3 regions of the Agrobacterium salinitolerans genome follow, and region 1 is predicted to be linked to each of the others. Evidence: predicted binding sites of a transcription regulator. Region 1 holds the regulator's gene; each other region holds the start of a gene.
What was found. Region 1 encodes LexA, which represses DNA repair genes until DNA is damaged. Its sites were predicted from a motif close to TGTTCNNNNTGTGTTCNG; they were not measured.

Region 1 (5,152 bases):
TGAAGAAAATATCCGCTTTTGCGGCGCTGCTGATGACGCTCGCCTATTACCTGATATCAGGTTTTGCCGTCTCTGCCGAACGCGCCTGGCTGATGATGTCGGTGATGCTGATCGCGGTGCTGTTCGATCAGCCGTCGCTTAGCCTCAGGAATGTTGCGCTGTCCGCTCTGGTCATCCTTGTTCTCTCTCCTTCGGAAATCATGGGGCCGAGCTTCCAGATGTCCTTTGCCGCGACAATCGCGCTTGTTGCCGCTTATGCCGCCTGGAGCCGCTGGCGCGGCGACCGGGAGCGTCTGTTCACAGGCCGCAAACCGGCGTGGATGACGGTGGCGGGAACGGCAGGCGCCGTCATCGGCGGTGTTGTCACCACATCGCTGATCGGCGGGCTTTCGACGGCGATCTATTCCGCCGAGCATTTCCAGCGTGTCACCACCTATGGACTTTTCGCCAATCTGGCAGCCATGCCGCTGATGTCGCTGGTCGTCATGCCCTTCGGCCTCATCGCCATGCTGTTGATGCCCTTCGGGCTCGATGCGCCGTTCCTGAAGGTCATGGGTTACGGCATGGCGCTCGTTATCGAGGTTGCGGACGAGGTGGCGTCCTGGGGTGGCAGCGCGGCGACCGGGAGACCGCATGGCGCTTTCATCGGCATTGCCTCTGTGGGTTTTCTGCTGCTGACATTGCTGCGCACCCGTTTGGCGCTACTCGGTTTGCCACCTCTGATATTGGCCTTCGGCCTCTCTGGAGCCGTCGCCCAACGCGGTCTGCCTGATCTGCTTGTCCATGAGGAAGGCAAGCTGGTGGCGCTTCTGGACGAGGGCAGGGTCTACACCACAAAAACGCGGCCGCAGGGCTTCATCTATGAGCAATGGCAGAGGGCGCTGCTGTTGCCTGACAAACCGCTCCCACCGGTCCTTCTCAAGATGGGGGCTCCGACAACAACCGTTGCTCTCACCACCAAATCCAAGCTGGCGCCGGAGGACATGAAGGCCGTGGCGCGGGAGATGATAACGACGCTGAGAGATGCCGCACCCGGTGTCTTCACCTGCAGAACAGGCATCTGGTGTGCGGCGCGCGCGGGAAGCGGCGAATTTATCATAGTTCTGGAAGACGGCCGGTTTGCAGGAAAAGCCTGTGATATCGCCGATATCGTCATCGTCTCCCGCAGAACCTCGTTTGCGCAATGCCGCTCGGGCGCCCTGCTGCTCAATCGCGACACATTAAGACGCATCGGCTCGGTAGAGATAAATTTCGCCGGCAGCGAACAGGCGGGGGTGGTGGGGCGGATGCGCGCGGCAACCGCCAGCACCGACAGGCCGTGGAGCGAACATCGCTATTACGACTGGAAGAGTGGCCGCTTTGACCGTGATGTGCCAGAAGCCGTCACTCAGGTGCTGACGGCATCGCAGTGAGTGCCGTCAGCATGTTTTGTCAGGCCTTGGCGCGCAGATCCGCGGTCAATTCGCCAATGCTGCCGATCTCTTCTTCATGCGGCAGATCGCGCCAGATTTCCTTCAGTCCGGCCTCATACCATTCGCGCATGGCGGGCAGGGCAAGCAGCCTGTCACAATAGGCCTTCGCCGCTGGCGAAAGATCGGCGCCATAGGTCTGGAAACGGAACGCCACCGGGCAGAAGAAGGCATCGACCGCCGTGAATTTTTGACCGGCGAGAAACGGTCCGCCGAATTTTGCGAGGCCTTCGCTCCACAGCGCATCAATGCGTTTTATGTCGGCCGCAAGCCCGGCATCGCCGCCCTTCGGTTTTACGCGGATACCGACCGACATGGGATAGAGATTGCGCAGCGAAGAGAAGCCCGCATGCATTTCACTTGCCGCCGAGCGTGACCAGGCCCGTGCCTGCTTGTCACTTGCCCAGACACCCTGATGTCTCTCGGCCAGATATTCGGCAATCGACAGCGATTCCCAAACCGTCACGCCCTCATCAACAAGGCACGGCACCTTGCCCGTCGGCGAAAAGCTGGAGAAGGCAACACCTTCGCCAAAGGGAACGAGTTTTTCATCAAAGGCGATGCCGAGCGTGCGCATCAAAACCCAGGGCCGCAGCGACCATGAGGAATAGTTCTTGTTGGCAATATAAAGATCGTACATGGCGTTTTTCCCCCGATAGGATGCGCATTTCTATATCTGCGAATGGTCTTGGAATATCGCAAAGAATCCATGGCTCCCATAACGCCAATTGATGGATGGGCCATCGTGCACAACCGCATTTTCGCAACGACGAGCGCGTTTGCCACTTAAAAAAGAAAAGGCGCATCAATTCAACGAAATGACGCGCCCTTCATCTTGCAGGCCAGATATGCCGCCGTTTAACTGTTTCGGCTTATCCAAACCGGCGGCGGCATCAATGATATCTGCGGATCAACCCAACCAGCTTGCCCTGTATCTTCACCCGATCAGGCCCGAAAATTCGGGTCTCATAGGCCGGGTTTGCAGCTTCCAGCGCGATGGAGGCTCCCTTGCGGCGGAAACGCTTCAGGGTCGCTTCTTCATCATCCACCAGCGCGACGATGATATCACCCGGATTGGCCGTATTGCCGTTGCGGATGATGACGGTATCGCCATCAAAAATGCCGGCCTCGATCATCGAATCACCCTTGACCTCCAGAGCGTAATGTTCGCCCGAACCCAGCATATCCACTGGCACAGCCACATCATGGGTGTTGTTCTGGATGGCGGAAATCGGCACACCGGCGGCGATGCGGCCCATGACCGGCACGGTGACGGCACCGCCGAGATCATTGGCAGGCGCCTTGGGGGTCGCGGCCGGCTCCGGCGCCTTCGGCTTGCCCAGGCTGCCTTCGATGACGCTCGGTGAGAAACCACGCTGCGGCCTTGCGCCCGGCGTATAGGCCTCAGGTAATTTTATCACTTCCAGCGCTCGCGCCCTGTTGGGTAGCCGGCGAATAAACCCGCGCTCTTCGAGTGCGGTAATCAGCCGGTGAATGCCGGATTTGGAAGCAAGATCGAGTGCGTCCTTCATTTCATCGAAGGAGGGCGGCACGCCGGACTCTTTCATTCTTTCATGAATGAAGAGAAGCAATTCCTGCTGTTTGCGCGTGAGCATGAGGAAAACACCCTTGAGAATCGTCGTTGAAGTCGCGAAACAAATACAGAACGAACACTATATGTTCCATATGTGTTCCGCAATCCCCTAAAATTTCGTGAAGGGTGCATCTCAGATCGTGATTTGATATTCGAAAGCGTGAACTGCCGAGAGCCGGTAGGGTTGGTGACTATTTTGATAATCGGAGGAACTGCTGTCTGAAGTGGGCAATTGAAGGCAGCTCTGTGTTTCAGGCATCCGGTACGACGATCCGTCCGTCTAAGACGGCAAATCGCTCATATCCGTTACGAGGATTTTCTTAGAGGGCGTGTTCGCCCGGTCCGAGATAGCTCGCCATCAGTGCCGGATCGACGGCGAGTTCGGCGGCCGGGCCTGAGCGGCGGACCTCGCCGAGTTCGACGAGGTAGGCCTCGTCGGCGATTTCAAGCGCGGCGCGGGCGTTCTGTTCGACGAGCAGGATGGAGACACCGGTACGACGCAGTTCGGCAACGATGCGCAGGATTTCGGCGACGATCAACGGCGCAAGCCCGAGACTAGGCTCATCCAGCAGCAAAAGCCTCGGCCGGCTCATTAGTGCCCGGGCGAGCGCCAGCATCTGCCTTTCGCCGCCGGAAAGCGTTCCGGCAAGCTGCTTGCTGCGCTCGCGAAGGCGTGGAAAGAGTGCGTGTATTTCCTCACGGGTTTCGTTGCGCTCCTGGCGTGAGCGCAGGAATCCGCCGAGCTCGATATTATCCTCGACGGTCATCGACCCGAACAATTCGCGCCTTTCCGGCACAAGGCAAAGGCCAGCGGCAACCCGGGCCTCGATGGTATCGGGCACTGGCGCGCCGTCGTAAAGAATGGTCCCGCGCGAAGGCACGACGCCCATGATGGCGTTGAGCAGCGTGGTCTTGCCCGCCCCGTTTGCGCCGATGACCGTGACGATGCTGCCGGACGTCATGGAAAGCGAGATGCCATGCACCACCTCCGCCCGGCCATAGGCAACGTGGATGTCTTTGATGTCGAGTAGATGTCCGCTCACGCTGCACCCCCAAGATAAGCCGCGATCACGGCTGGATGTTGCCTGATTTCAGCCGGCTTGCCTTCGGCGATCAGGGTGCCAAAATCGAGGACGACGATGTGATCGACCAGCCCCATGACGAAACCCATGTCATGCTCGACGAGCAGCACGCTCACGCCCTCGGCCCGCAGTTTTTTCAGCAGTGTGGCGAGCTCCTGCTTTTCGCCGTGGCGCAGACCGGCCGCCGGTTCGTCGAGCAGCAGAAGCGTCGGGTTGAGGCAGAGCGCGCGGGCAATTTCCAGAATTCGGATCTGCCCGAGAGCGAGGTCGCCGGCGGGACGGTCGCGATGAGCACCGAGACCGACGCGATCGAGCTGATGGGCGGCTTCGGCAAGCAGCGCCCGCTCCTGTTTTCGCTCCAGCCGTAAGAAGCTCCGGAAAACGCCGGCATTGCCACGCAGATGCGCGCCGAGAGCGACATTTTCGAGCACCGACATGGTTGGAAGGACCTTGGCATGCTGAAAGGTTCTGGCGATGCCGCGTTTGGCGATCAGCCGGGGATTGAGGCCTGAGAGCTTCTGTCCCTGATAGGTGACGTTGCCGCCGGAAAGGCCGAGGATGCCGGTGATGAGATTGAAAGTCGTGCTCTTGCCGGCGCCGTTCGGGCCGATCAGGCCGACGATCTGCCCGGCCTTGATATCGAAGCTGACATCGTTGACCGCCGTCAGTCCGCCAAATGTCTTCCGCACCCGATCGACCCCGACCAGCGGACTGCCGGGCGCAGGCATGTCCCGCGTTTCAAGACTGGCGCCGTCGCGGCGGATGGCGCGCGGCGGCCGGGCAGGCAGGTATTTTTCCAGAAGTGGCCAAAGACCGTCTCGGGAGAGCTGCAGGATCAGGACGAGCAGCACGCCGAACACGATCATTTCTACATTCACCGAGGTGCCGACAAGGCCGGGCAGGACCCGTTGCAGCACCTCTTTCAACACCAGCACCACGGCTGCGCCGAAGATGGCGCCCACAACCCGGCCCGAACCACCGACGACGGCCATCAGCATATAGGTGAT
Region 2 (5,152 bases), on a different contig from region 1:
GGCAGACGCAAGGGTAAGCCCCTACGCAATCAGCAGGTCGATACAATCGAGAACCTGTTGCCTTTGCTGAAAATCGATCTGGAAAGCGCCCCGCCGCAAAATCTTGCCGCTCTTTTTCCCGCGGATGTGCGGCCGATCCGTCTGGAGATTGGTTTCGGCGGCGGCGAGCATCTCGCTCACCGCGCGGTTGAAAACCCGGAGACGGGTTTCATCGGCGTCGAGCCCTTCGTCAACTCCATGGCCAAGCTGCTCGCCGCCGTGCGCGAACGCGAGTTGATGAATATCCGCCTTTACGACGATGATGCAACGCAATTGCTGGACTGGCTGCCCGAGGGATCGATCGATCATATCGATCTGCTTTATCCCGATCCGTGGCCGAAGAAGAAGCACTGGAAGCGCCGTTTTGTCTCCGACGTCAATCTTGCCCGTTTCCATCGTGTGTTGAAGCCCGGCGGCAAGTTCTGCTTTGCTTCCGATATCGATACCTACGTCAACTGGACGCTGCAGCATTGCGCCCGCCACGGCGGCTTCGAATGGACGGCAACAAGTGCTGACGACTGGCGCACGCCCTATGCCAACTGGCCGGGCACGCGCTACGAGAACAAGGCGAAAAGAGAAGGCCGCAGCTCGGCCTATCTCACTTTCATCCGTCGCTAAAGCATTTCCAGTAAAATTGCGCAGCGGTTTTACGTCCGGAAAATGCGCTAACGAAAATATCCCTCAGAGAGCCGCATCCACTTCCGCTGCAAGCGGAATGGAAGGCTGCGCGCCGGCGCGCGTGCAGGCGAGCGAGCCTGCGACAGCGGCGCGCTTCAGCGCCTTTTCGAAATCCATCCCCTGATCGAGGCTGGCGGCAAGATAACCGCAGAAAGTATCGCCCGCACCGACCGTATCGACCGGCTCGATCTTGAGGCCGGAAGCCCGGAAAACCTTGCCGTTGCGCATGGCGATCACGCCGTCTGCGCCAAGCGTTACGATCAATGTCTGGCCGGTCCTGTCGTGCAGGGTTTTCAGTTCATTTTCCCGCTCAGAAGCGGAAAGGCCGTTCTTTCCGACCAGCAATTCGAACTCGGTTTCGTTGGCGATGACAATATCGGCAAGGCCCGCAAGGCGCGGTCCATCCGCGGTCAGTGGCGCAGTATTGATGACGGTGGTGACGCGCTTTGCCTTCGCAGCCGTCAGCGCCGCTTCGATAGCGGACGCGGGTATCTCAAACTGCAACATCAAGATATCACCCGCCGACATTTCAGCCAGGGCTTTCGCGGCGTCGGATGCGGAGACTTCACCATTGGCGGCGGGAATGACCGAGATCATGTTTTCCCCGCCTTCGCCGATAAGGATCACTGCCGTCCCCGTAGGGCCGGGCGTGGTCTTCACCAGTGAGAGATCAGTGCCGGCGTCGCGCAGCAAGGTCAGCGCCGGTGCGGCAAAGGTGTCATCGCCCGCAGCCCCCGCCATCTTCACCGTGGCGCCCGCACGTCGCGCGGCCAGCGCCTGATTGGCGCCCTTGCCACCGGCGGCAGTGGAAAAGGCCTCGCCCGTCACGGTTTCACCGGGCTTGGGCAGGCGTTTGGCGGTGGCGACGAGGTCCATGTTGATGGAACCGAAAACAGTAATCATGGGGCGCTGGGTCCGTATGAAATTTGAGCAAGGCGGCGACTTTGCCCGAGACGATCACTCGTCGTCAACTACCCGCAATTTCGCCGCACCGGCCCGGTTTTCCGCAAAGCGCCGGGCCTGCTCGATTTCTCCATGCGAAGCCTCTTTTTCCGTCGGCGAAAAATCGAGGCCTTCGATCTTCTGGCCCCGCGCCAGCACCTTGTCGGAGGAGATCAGCATCATGTCGACGTCTTTCTGGGCCAGCCCGAAATGGGCCTGCAGCTTGCGCGTCCTGTCGTCCAGCCGCCGCACATCGTCCATCAGAAGGGCGACTTCACCCTGAATGAGATGCGCCTGCTCACGCATGCGCTGATCCTTGAGCACGGACTGGATGACCTGCACCGACAGCATCAGCAGCGACGGCGAAACGATGACGACCCGGGCGCGATGGGCGCGCTGCACCAGATATTCGAAATGCTGGTGAATATCGGCGAAGATCGATTCGGAGGGCACGAAGATGAAGGCCGTATCCTGTGTCTCGCCGCGGATGAGGTATTTCTCGGCCACATCACGAATATGCACTTCCATATCGCGGCGGAACTGTTGAACGGCGGCGCGTTTGGTTTCGGGTGTCTCATCCGCCTTGATTGCATTCCATGCCTCCAGCGGAAACTTGGCGTCGATGACCAGTGCTGGCGCATTGTTCGGCATCTTGATGATGCAGTCGGGCCGATAACCGTTGGAAAGCGTCGGCTGGAGCTGGAACGCCCCGGCGGGAAGCGCATCGGCGATCAGCGTTTCCATGCGCGCCTGCCCGAAGGCCCCGCGTGTCTGCTTGTTGGAAAGAATGGCTTGAAGCCCGACAACGTCTTTTGCCAGATCCTGAATATTGCCCTGCGCGGCATCGATGACAGCCAGGCGCTCCTGAAGGCGGCTCAGATTTTCATGGGTCGAGCGGGTCTGCTCGGTGAGCGTTTCACCAAGGCGCTGCGACATGCCGTCGAGGCGCTGGTTCAGCGTCTGGCTCATCTCGGTCTGGCGCGTGCCAAGCGTTTCCGCCATGGCCGCGATCCGCCCGTGCAATTCGGACTGTGTTTTCAGGAGATCGGAGATTTCACCATCGGCTCCAGCCTTTTTCGACCGGTTTGCCGTCACAAGCCACGCCACGGCGAGGCCGAAAACCGCGGCAGCGAGAAGCGCGCCGAAGCTGATATCGACGGAGCCGGCCCGCAGCGCGGGTTGAAGGAGAACTGAAAAGTCTATGCTCATGGCCAAATCTAACAGATTTCCAATGATTCGTAAGATCAAAACAAGAACATTCCTGCGGCAGAAATGAGTCAGGCGGGGCACATGCCGGAGGCGGTTTGAACCTCGTGTTTTTTATTTCCTCCGCGCAAGAGATACGTTATGGGAAGCCATGACCATCAAACCGCTTATAATTTTGCCCGATCCCGTGTTGCGTCAGCAATCCAAGCCCATCGAACAGGTGGATGCTGAGGTGCTGCGCCTTGCCGACGATATGCTCGAAACCATGTATGATGCGCCGGGTATCGGCCTCGCCGCCATTCAGATCGGCGTGCCACGCCGCATGCTGGTGATCGACGTGGCACGCGAAGGTGAAGAAAAGGCTCCGGTCGTTTTCATCAATCCGGAAATCCTCAAAGTGTCGGACGATGTCTCGACCTATGAGGAAGGCTGCCTCTCCATCCCCGATTATTATGCCGAGGTGGAGCGCCCAGCGTCGCTCACCGTGCAATATGTCGGCCGTGACGGCAAGCAGCAGACGGTCGAGGCGGATGGTCTGCTCGCGACCTGCCTGCAGCATGAGATCGACCACCTGAACGGCGTTCTCTTCATCGACCATATTTCGCGGCTCAAACGCGACATGGTCATCAAGAAATTCACGAAAGCGGCCCGCGCAAAGATCTGATCCGGCCTCTTTGGGCTGGAGTGGACGACAGGGAAGGGGGCGACGATGTCTCTTCGCATCATTTTTATGGGCACGCCGGATTTTTCCGTTCCCACATTGCGTGCACTGGTGGATGCGGGCCACGAGATCGTTGCCGTCTACACCCAGCCGCCGCGTCCCGGCGGCCGCCGTGGTCTCGATTTGCAGAAGTCGCCGGTCCATCAGGCAGCCGAATTGCTGGGGCTGCCCGTGCTGACGCCCGTAAATTTCAAGGCCGAGGAAGACCGCCAGCAGTTCCGGGATTTCAACGCCGATGTAGCCGTCGTCGTCGCTTACGGTCTGCTTTTGCCCGAAGCGATCCTCTCCGGCACGCGTCTCGGCTGTTATAATGGTCACGCCTCCCTGCTGCCGCGCTGGCGCGGGGCTGCCCCCATCCAGAGAGCGATCATGGCCGGCGATGCCGAAACCGGTATGATGGTGATGAAAATGGAAAAGGGGCTCGATACCGGCCCCGTCGCGCTCACCGCAAAGGTCGCGATCGACGAGAATATGACGGCGGGCGAACTGCATGACAGCCTGATGCTGGCGGGTGCGCGGTTGATGCGGCAGGCGATGGACAAGCTGGAGGCAGGCGACCTGCCCCTCGTCACGCAGGCGGAAGAGGGCGTGCTCTACGCCGCGAAGATCGACAAGGGCGAGACCCGTATCGATTTTTCAAGGCCCGCACAGGATGTCCATAACCACATTCGCGGGCTTTCGCCGTTTCCCGGCGCATGGCTGGAGATGAATATCGGCGGCAAACCCGAACGCATGAAGGTTCTGGCCTCCGAACTGGCAAGCGGAATGGGAGAAGCGGGCGCAGCGCTCGACGATGCTCTGACCATTGCCTGCGGTAGCGGCGCCGTGCGGCTCACCCGTTTGCAGAAGGCGGGTGGCAAGCCGATGTCGGCGGCCGATTTCGTGCGTGGCACACCGGTTCCGACCGCAACGAGGCTCGGCTGATGCCACGTTTCCGCATGACCGTCGAATATGACGGCACGCCTTATTACGGCTGGCAGAGACAGGATAACGGCCCCTCGGTTCAGGGCGCGCTGGAGGCTGCGGTTCGCTCGTTGACGGGAGAGAGCGTCTCCATTCGCGGTGCCGGCCGCACCGATTCCGGCGTGCATGCCGTTGGACAGGTCGCCCATATCGATCTTTCCCGCGATTGGGAACCCTACAAGCTCCGCAATGCCTTGAACGCGCATCTCGCCATGGCCGGGGAGGCCGTGGCCGTGCTCGATGCTGCAGCCGTGACCGAAGATTTCGACGCCCGTTTTTCAGCGCTGCGCCGCCATTATCTCTATCGCATCATCTGTCGCAAATCCCGGCTGGCGCTGGAGCACAAGCGGGCATGGTGGGTATCGAAGGATATGGACCACGAGCGCATGCATGAAGCCGCACAGATGCTGGTCGGCCGGCATGATTTCACGACCTTCCGCTCCGTGCATTGTCAGGCGAACAGCCCCGTGCGCACGCTCGACCGGCTGGACGTGACCCGCAACGGCGACCTCATCGAAATCCGCGCGACCGCGCAAAGCTTCCTGCATAATCAGATACGCTCCTTCGCCGGCACGCTGAAGATGGCAGGTGAAGGCACTATGA
Region 3 (5,152 bases), on a different contig from region 1:
TTGGCCATGCGGGCAAAGAACAGCCACTTGTCCAGACGCTGACGCGTGCTTTCGAGTGGCTGTTCGCTGCTTCCCATGGGCTTACTTCTTCAGCTGCTCCTTGAGAGCAGCGAGCTTTGCGAAAGGCGAATCCGGATCGAGCGGCTTTTCCTTGCGCGGCGGCTTGGCTTCGAAGCGCTGCTGACCCTGCGGCTTACCACCACGGTCATTGCGTTCCGGCCGGTCCTTGCGCTCCCCGCGATCGTGACGATCGTTGTTGCGGTTGTTGCCACGGTCCGGACGGCCACCATCGCGCTTGCGCTCGCCGTCGCCGCTGCGATTGGCACTTGCACCGTCACGATTGTCGCGACGGCCTTCACCGCGACGCTCGCCCTGTTCGCGCGCTCCATCACCACGGCCCTGACCGCGATTGCCGGGACGACGGTTTTCGACACGCTGATTTTCGTTGCGGCCACCCGGACGCCACAGAAGAACGGGCTTGGGCTCGGCGGCCTCAGCGCTTTCCGGCGCAGCCTCGGCTGCGACAACCTCTTCGCTGGCAGCCACCGGCGCCTCGACAGCTTCGCCTTCGACAGCAGCCGCCGTCTCGGACACCTGTTCTTCGGAAGCCGGCTCGTGTTCCTCGGTCTCGACGCTTTCCTCTTCAGCCGTCGCCGCTTCCGCGGCAGCCGGAGCAGAGGCACCGGCGTGGCTGGCGAGGAAGGCCTGTGCCTCTTCCGCCGTCACCTGATCGGCGCGGTAACCGAGGCCCTTGAGAATTTCTTCCATGTCATCAAGCGTCGCGCCGAGAATGGAAAGCATGGCGGTCGTCGTCGTGAAACGGCGACCGTCATAAGCGCCTTCCGGGCGCGGCTGCTGACCGGGTTTCCACTGCAGCAGCGGGCGGATGAGATCGGCCAGACGCTCGAGAATATCGATACGCACGGCACGCTTTCCGAGGAAGCGGAAACCGGCGAGCTTGTAGAACATACGCTCGAAGCTGGCATCGGTGACGACCGAGGTACGGCCTGCGGCCAGCACCGGAATGAGATCGCCGTAACCCGGCTTTCTAAGGCCATCATTTTTCAAAGCCCAAAGCAGCGTCACAAGCTCCGCCGGAGCGGGCTTGAGAAGTGCGGGCAGGAAAACGTGATAGGCGCCGAAACGCACGCCATAACGGCGCATGGAGGCGCGCGCGTCCTGATCGAGGGACTTCACGTCCTCGGCGACGTCGCGGCGGAACAGCACGCCAAGATTTTCCACGAGCTGGAACGCCAGACCCTTTGCCAGGCCCTGAAGATCTTCTGCGCGGGAAATATCGTCCAGCGGCTTCAGCACGGTCGCAATCTGGTGATTGACGAAACGCTCGACGCGCGCCAGCGCGTGATCACGGGCATTGCCGTTCAGCTGTTCGTCGGCAAGCAGGATCACCCGCGGCTTCATGATGTTGTCGCCGGCCGAAAGCCGGGCAACCGGCTCGCCCAACCAGCGAACCAGACCATCGGAGCTCAAAGCGAGATCGCCGTTTCCACTGGCATGCAGACGCGCGGCGCGCGCCTCGTATTCGAGCGCGAGCGCTTTTTGCGCCGCAGCCTGCACGGCCTTCTGATCCGGCCCTTCCATTCCCGGCACCGGGGTGAACCGGAACCCGGCCAATTGGCCGACGTGATGTCCTTCTACGAAGACATCACCATTTACACTGATTTCAGCTTCAAGCATCGCATTCTCTCTCAGGCGCCTCATGAGCACAGATGTCCTGCGATCAACAAAGCGTTTCGTCAACCTTTCATGTAGCGCATCGGACAATCGATCCTCGATTTCCCGAGTCTTTTCTTGCCAGTGTGTCGGATCGGCAAGCCATCCTGGGCGGTTCGATACATAAGTCCATGTTCTGATCTGCGCAATCCTCGCAGACAAGGTATCGATCTCCCCATCCGTGCGATCGGCGCGACGCACCTGCTCGGCCATGAAATCCTCGTTCACCGCCCCGCGCTTGACGAGATCGAAATAGAGCGTGGAGATGAGGTCGGCATGCTGTGCGGGGGCGATGCGGCGATAATCGGGCAGCGCGCAGGCCTCCCAGAGTTTTTCCACCCGCACATCCGTCGTGGTCACGTCGATGATTTCAGGGTAACGCGACAGATATTCCAGCGCCTGCTGGTCGATGGCCGGCAGGGCGCGCGAAAGCCCCTGGATCGTCGGCGCGGCGTCAAGGCTCGCGCGCAGATTGGCGATGGAGGAAAAATCGAAATTTTTCGTCCGCCACTGCAGCACCTTCACCGCATCGAACTGATGGGTTTCGATCCGCTCGACCAATTCGTCATCGAACGGATCGACACGCCCCGTCACGCCAAACGTACCGTCGCGAAGATGGCGGCCAGCGCGGCCGGCGATCTGACCGATCTCGCCGGGATTGAGATTACGGAACTGATAACCGTCGAATTTGCGGTCCTGCGCAAAGGCGACATGGTCGACATCGAGGTTGAGTCCCATACCGATGGCGTCCGTAGCGACAAGATATTCGACGTCGCCCGACTGGTAGAGGCCTACCTGCGCATTGCGCGTGCGCGGCGAAAGCGCTCCCAGCACCACAGCCGCGCCGCCGCGCTGGCGGCGCACCAGTTCAGCGATGGCATAAACCTCATCGGCGGAAAAGGCGACGATCGCCGTGCGTTGCGGCAAGCGGGTGATCTTCTTCTGACCCGCATAAAAGAGTTGAGACAGGCGCGGCCGCTCGACCACGGTTATTCCCGGCAGCAGTTTTTCAAGGATAGGGCGCATCGTGCCCGCGCCGAGCAGCAGCGTTTCCTCCCGCCCGCGCAGATGCAGCACCCGGTCGGTGAAGATATGCCCGCGTTCGAGATCGCCCGCCAACTGCACCTCGTCTATCGCAACGAAGGCGGCCGTCGTCTCACGCGGCATGGCTTCCACCGTGCAGACGGAGTATTTGGCTTTGGGAGGCGCAATTTTTTCTTCGCCGGTAATCAGCGCCACATTCGGCGCACCCACTTTTTCAACTAGGCGGGTATAGACCTCCCGCGCCAGAAGACGCAGCGGCAGGCCAATGACACCGCTTCCATGCGCGACCATCCGCTCGATCGCGTAATGGGTCTTGCCGGTATTGGTGGGGCCGAGAACGGCCGTGACACCGCGGCCGCTCAGGATCATGGGGCGAAAATTCAACGTACTATCCGCGAATCGACTTCATCTGCTTGCTTTGCCGCCCGACATTGCTGATGGGCCGCAGGCCTCACACATGGCAACGCCCGCAGCCAAAGGCAATAGGCCTCACCCGCAAAGTGGCGCGGGGCGACCAGTCGACGGAATTTTCCTTTCAGATTCAGCCAGTTGAACGAACAAAAAGAATCCGGCAAAAATGAAATCGATTCGGCTGCGGAACAGTCTGCGAACGAATCGAATACGAATCGCTGACTCGATGGGATTCAGCTTTTGTTCTCCGCAATATCTGGTTGGTCAGGGCGCAGACCATACCAGATTGTGAATCCGGATAAGTCCTTGGCCGGATTCGGCTTTACGGCAAAGCCACCGGGCAGAAAATCCCGGAATCGGCTGTCAAGCGGCAATCCCGGAAAAACCGATCCGAAACATGCATGAGGGACTGGATCAGAGCACCTCGCCGGCAAGCAGACGCGGCGCATTCGCATCCGTCGTGCCGGCCGCCTGACCGATGAAATAGGATTTGAGACCCGGCAAACGATCCACGACCCCGAGACCGAAATCGCGCATGATACGGATAGGGCCAATATCGTTGGAGAAAAGCCGGTTCAGCACATCCGTCGTCACGCCCATCCGCAACGTGTCGAAGCGCCGCCAGGACTGATAGCGCTCCAGAACGTTGAGTGAGCCGATATCGAGGCCGAGCCGGTCGGCCTCGACCACGGTTTCGGCGAGAGCCGCCACGTCCTTGAAGCCGAGATTGAGGCCCTGCCCGGAAATCGGGTGAATGCCGTGCGCCGCATCGCCCGCAAGCGCGAAACGCGGCGCAACGAAAGAACGCGCCAGCGTCAGCCCCAAAGGGAAAGCGCGGCGGGGGCCGACCGGACGAAGAGGACCGAGCTTGTGACCGAACCGGCGTTCCAGCTCTTCCTCGAACACCAGGTCGTCGGAAGCCACCAGCCTGTCGGCATCGGCCGTGCGTTCGGTCCAGACGAGCGAAGAGCGGTTTCCCTTCAGCGGCAGGATGGCGAAGGGGCCCGATGGCAGGAAATGCTCCTCGGCGCAGCCCTCATGCGGCCGCTCATGCTCAACGGTCGTCACGATACCGGACTGATCGTAAGCCCAGTGCACGGTCTTGATTCCGGCCATGTCCCTGAGCGCGGAGCGAACGCCGTCACAGGCAATCAGCAATCGCGCTTCGAGCGTCGATCCGTCGGAGAGGCGAATGGCCGTCGATTGCGGACCCGCGGTAAAATCGGAAACACTGACACTGTGACGGATTTTTATGTCAAGACGCTCGCAAAGGCCTCGCAATGCGCCCACAAGAGCAACGTTCGGAACCATATGGGCAAACGGCCTGCCTTCTTCCACGGCGCCGTCGAAAGTCAGGAACACGGGACGCACCGGATCGGCGGTCTTCGAATCGGTGACGATCATCTTGTGTATTGGCTGGGCTTCCGGCTCGATCTCGTTCCATATGCCGAAAACATCGAGCATCCGGGTGGCCGCTGCTATGATGGCGGATGCACGAACGTCCTTTGCCCAGACATCCTCGGGAGCGGCCTCAACCACCTGCACATCGAGATGCCGGGCCGCCTGCTTGATTGCGACAGCAACGGAAAGACCGACATATCCGCCGCCTGCCACCACTACGTCCAGCATCGCGCTTCTCCTCAAATCTTGTGCACGCATCATCCGGGCACTATAGACCATGTGACGTATTCCTACAGCCGGAGCAGGCCGAAAAAATGTCGCATCCCTCGCAAACGTCAGATCCGATGGCCAATCTCATCGCCACACTCGATCTTGAGAAGCTGGAAGAGAACCTGTTCCGGGGCGAAAGCCCGCAGATCGGCTGGCAGCGGGTTTTCGGCGGCCAGGTCATCGCGCAGGCATTGATTGCCGCGCAAAGGACCGTGGATGACGACCGTTTCGTGCATTCGCTGCATGCCTATTTCATGCGTCCCGGCGATCCGCTGGTGCCTATCGTCTACGA

Region 2: a site for LexA is predicted at 2,900-2,917, ahead of O9X91_RS02140 (DNA recombination protein RmuC). Genes of this name have one in related genera too.
Region 3: a site for LexA is predicted at 3,374-3,391, ahead of O9X91_RS07885 (helicase-related protein). Genes of this name have one in related genera too.

Annotation. Positions count from the first base shown of each region.
Region 1 covers NZ_JAPZLN010000003.1:296,140-301,291, reverse strand. The annotation lists gene O9X91_RS13450 (ComEC/Rec2 family competence protein) at 1-1,412, shown strand, start outside; gene O9X91_RS13445 (glutathione S-transferase family protein) at 1,432-2,109, opposite strand; gene lexA (transcriptional repressor LexA) at 2,363-3,085, opposite strand; gene O9X91_RS13435 (ABC transporter ATP-binding protein) at 3,384-4,106, opposite strand; gene O9X91_RS13430 (branched-chain amino acid ABC transporter ATP-binding protein/permease) at 4,103-5,152, opposite strand, start outside.
Region 2 covers NZ_JAPZLN010000001.1:453,802-458,953, reverse strand. The annotation lists gene trmB (tRNA (guanosine(46)-N7)-methyltransferase TrmB) at 1-657, shown strand, start outside; gene O9X91_RS02145 (ribokinase) at 721-1,620, opposite strand; gene O9X91_RS02140 (DNA recombination protein RmuC) at 1,675-2,868, opposite strand; gene def (peptide deformylase) at 3,017-3,529, shown strand; gene fmt (methionyl-tRNA formyltransferase) at 3,575-4,510, shown strand; gene truA (tRNA pseudouridine(38-40) synthase TruA) at 4,510-5,152, shown strand, end outside.
Region 3 covers NZ_JAPZLN010000001.1:1,653,730-1,658,881, forward strand. The annotation lists gene O9X91_RS07880 (RNA-binding S4 domain-containing protein) at 1-77, opposite strand, end outside; gene O9X91_RS07885 (helicase-related protein) at 82-3,147, opposite strand; gene O9X91_RS07890 (ubiquinone biosynthesis hydroxylase) at 3,604-4,878, opposite strand; gene tesB (acyl-CoA thioesterase II) at 4,905-5,152, shown strand, end outside.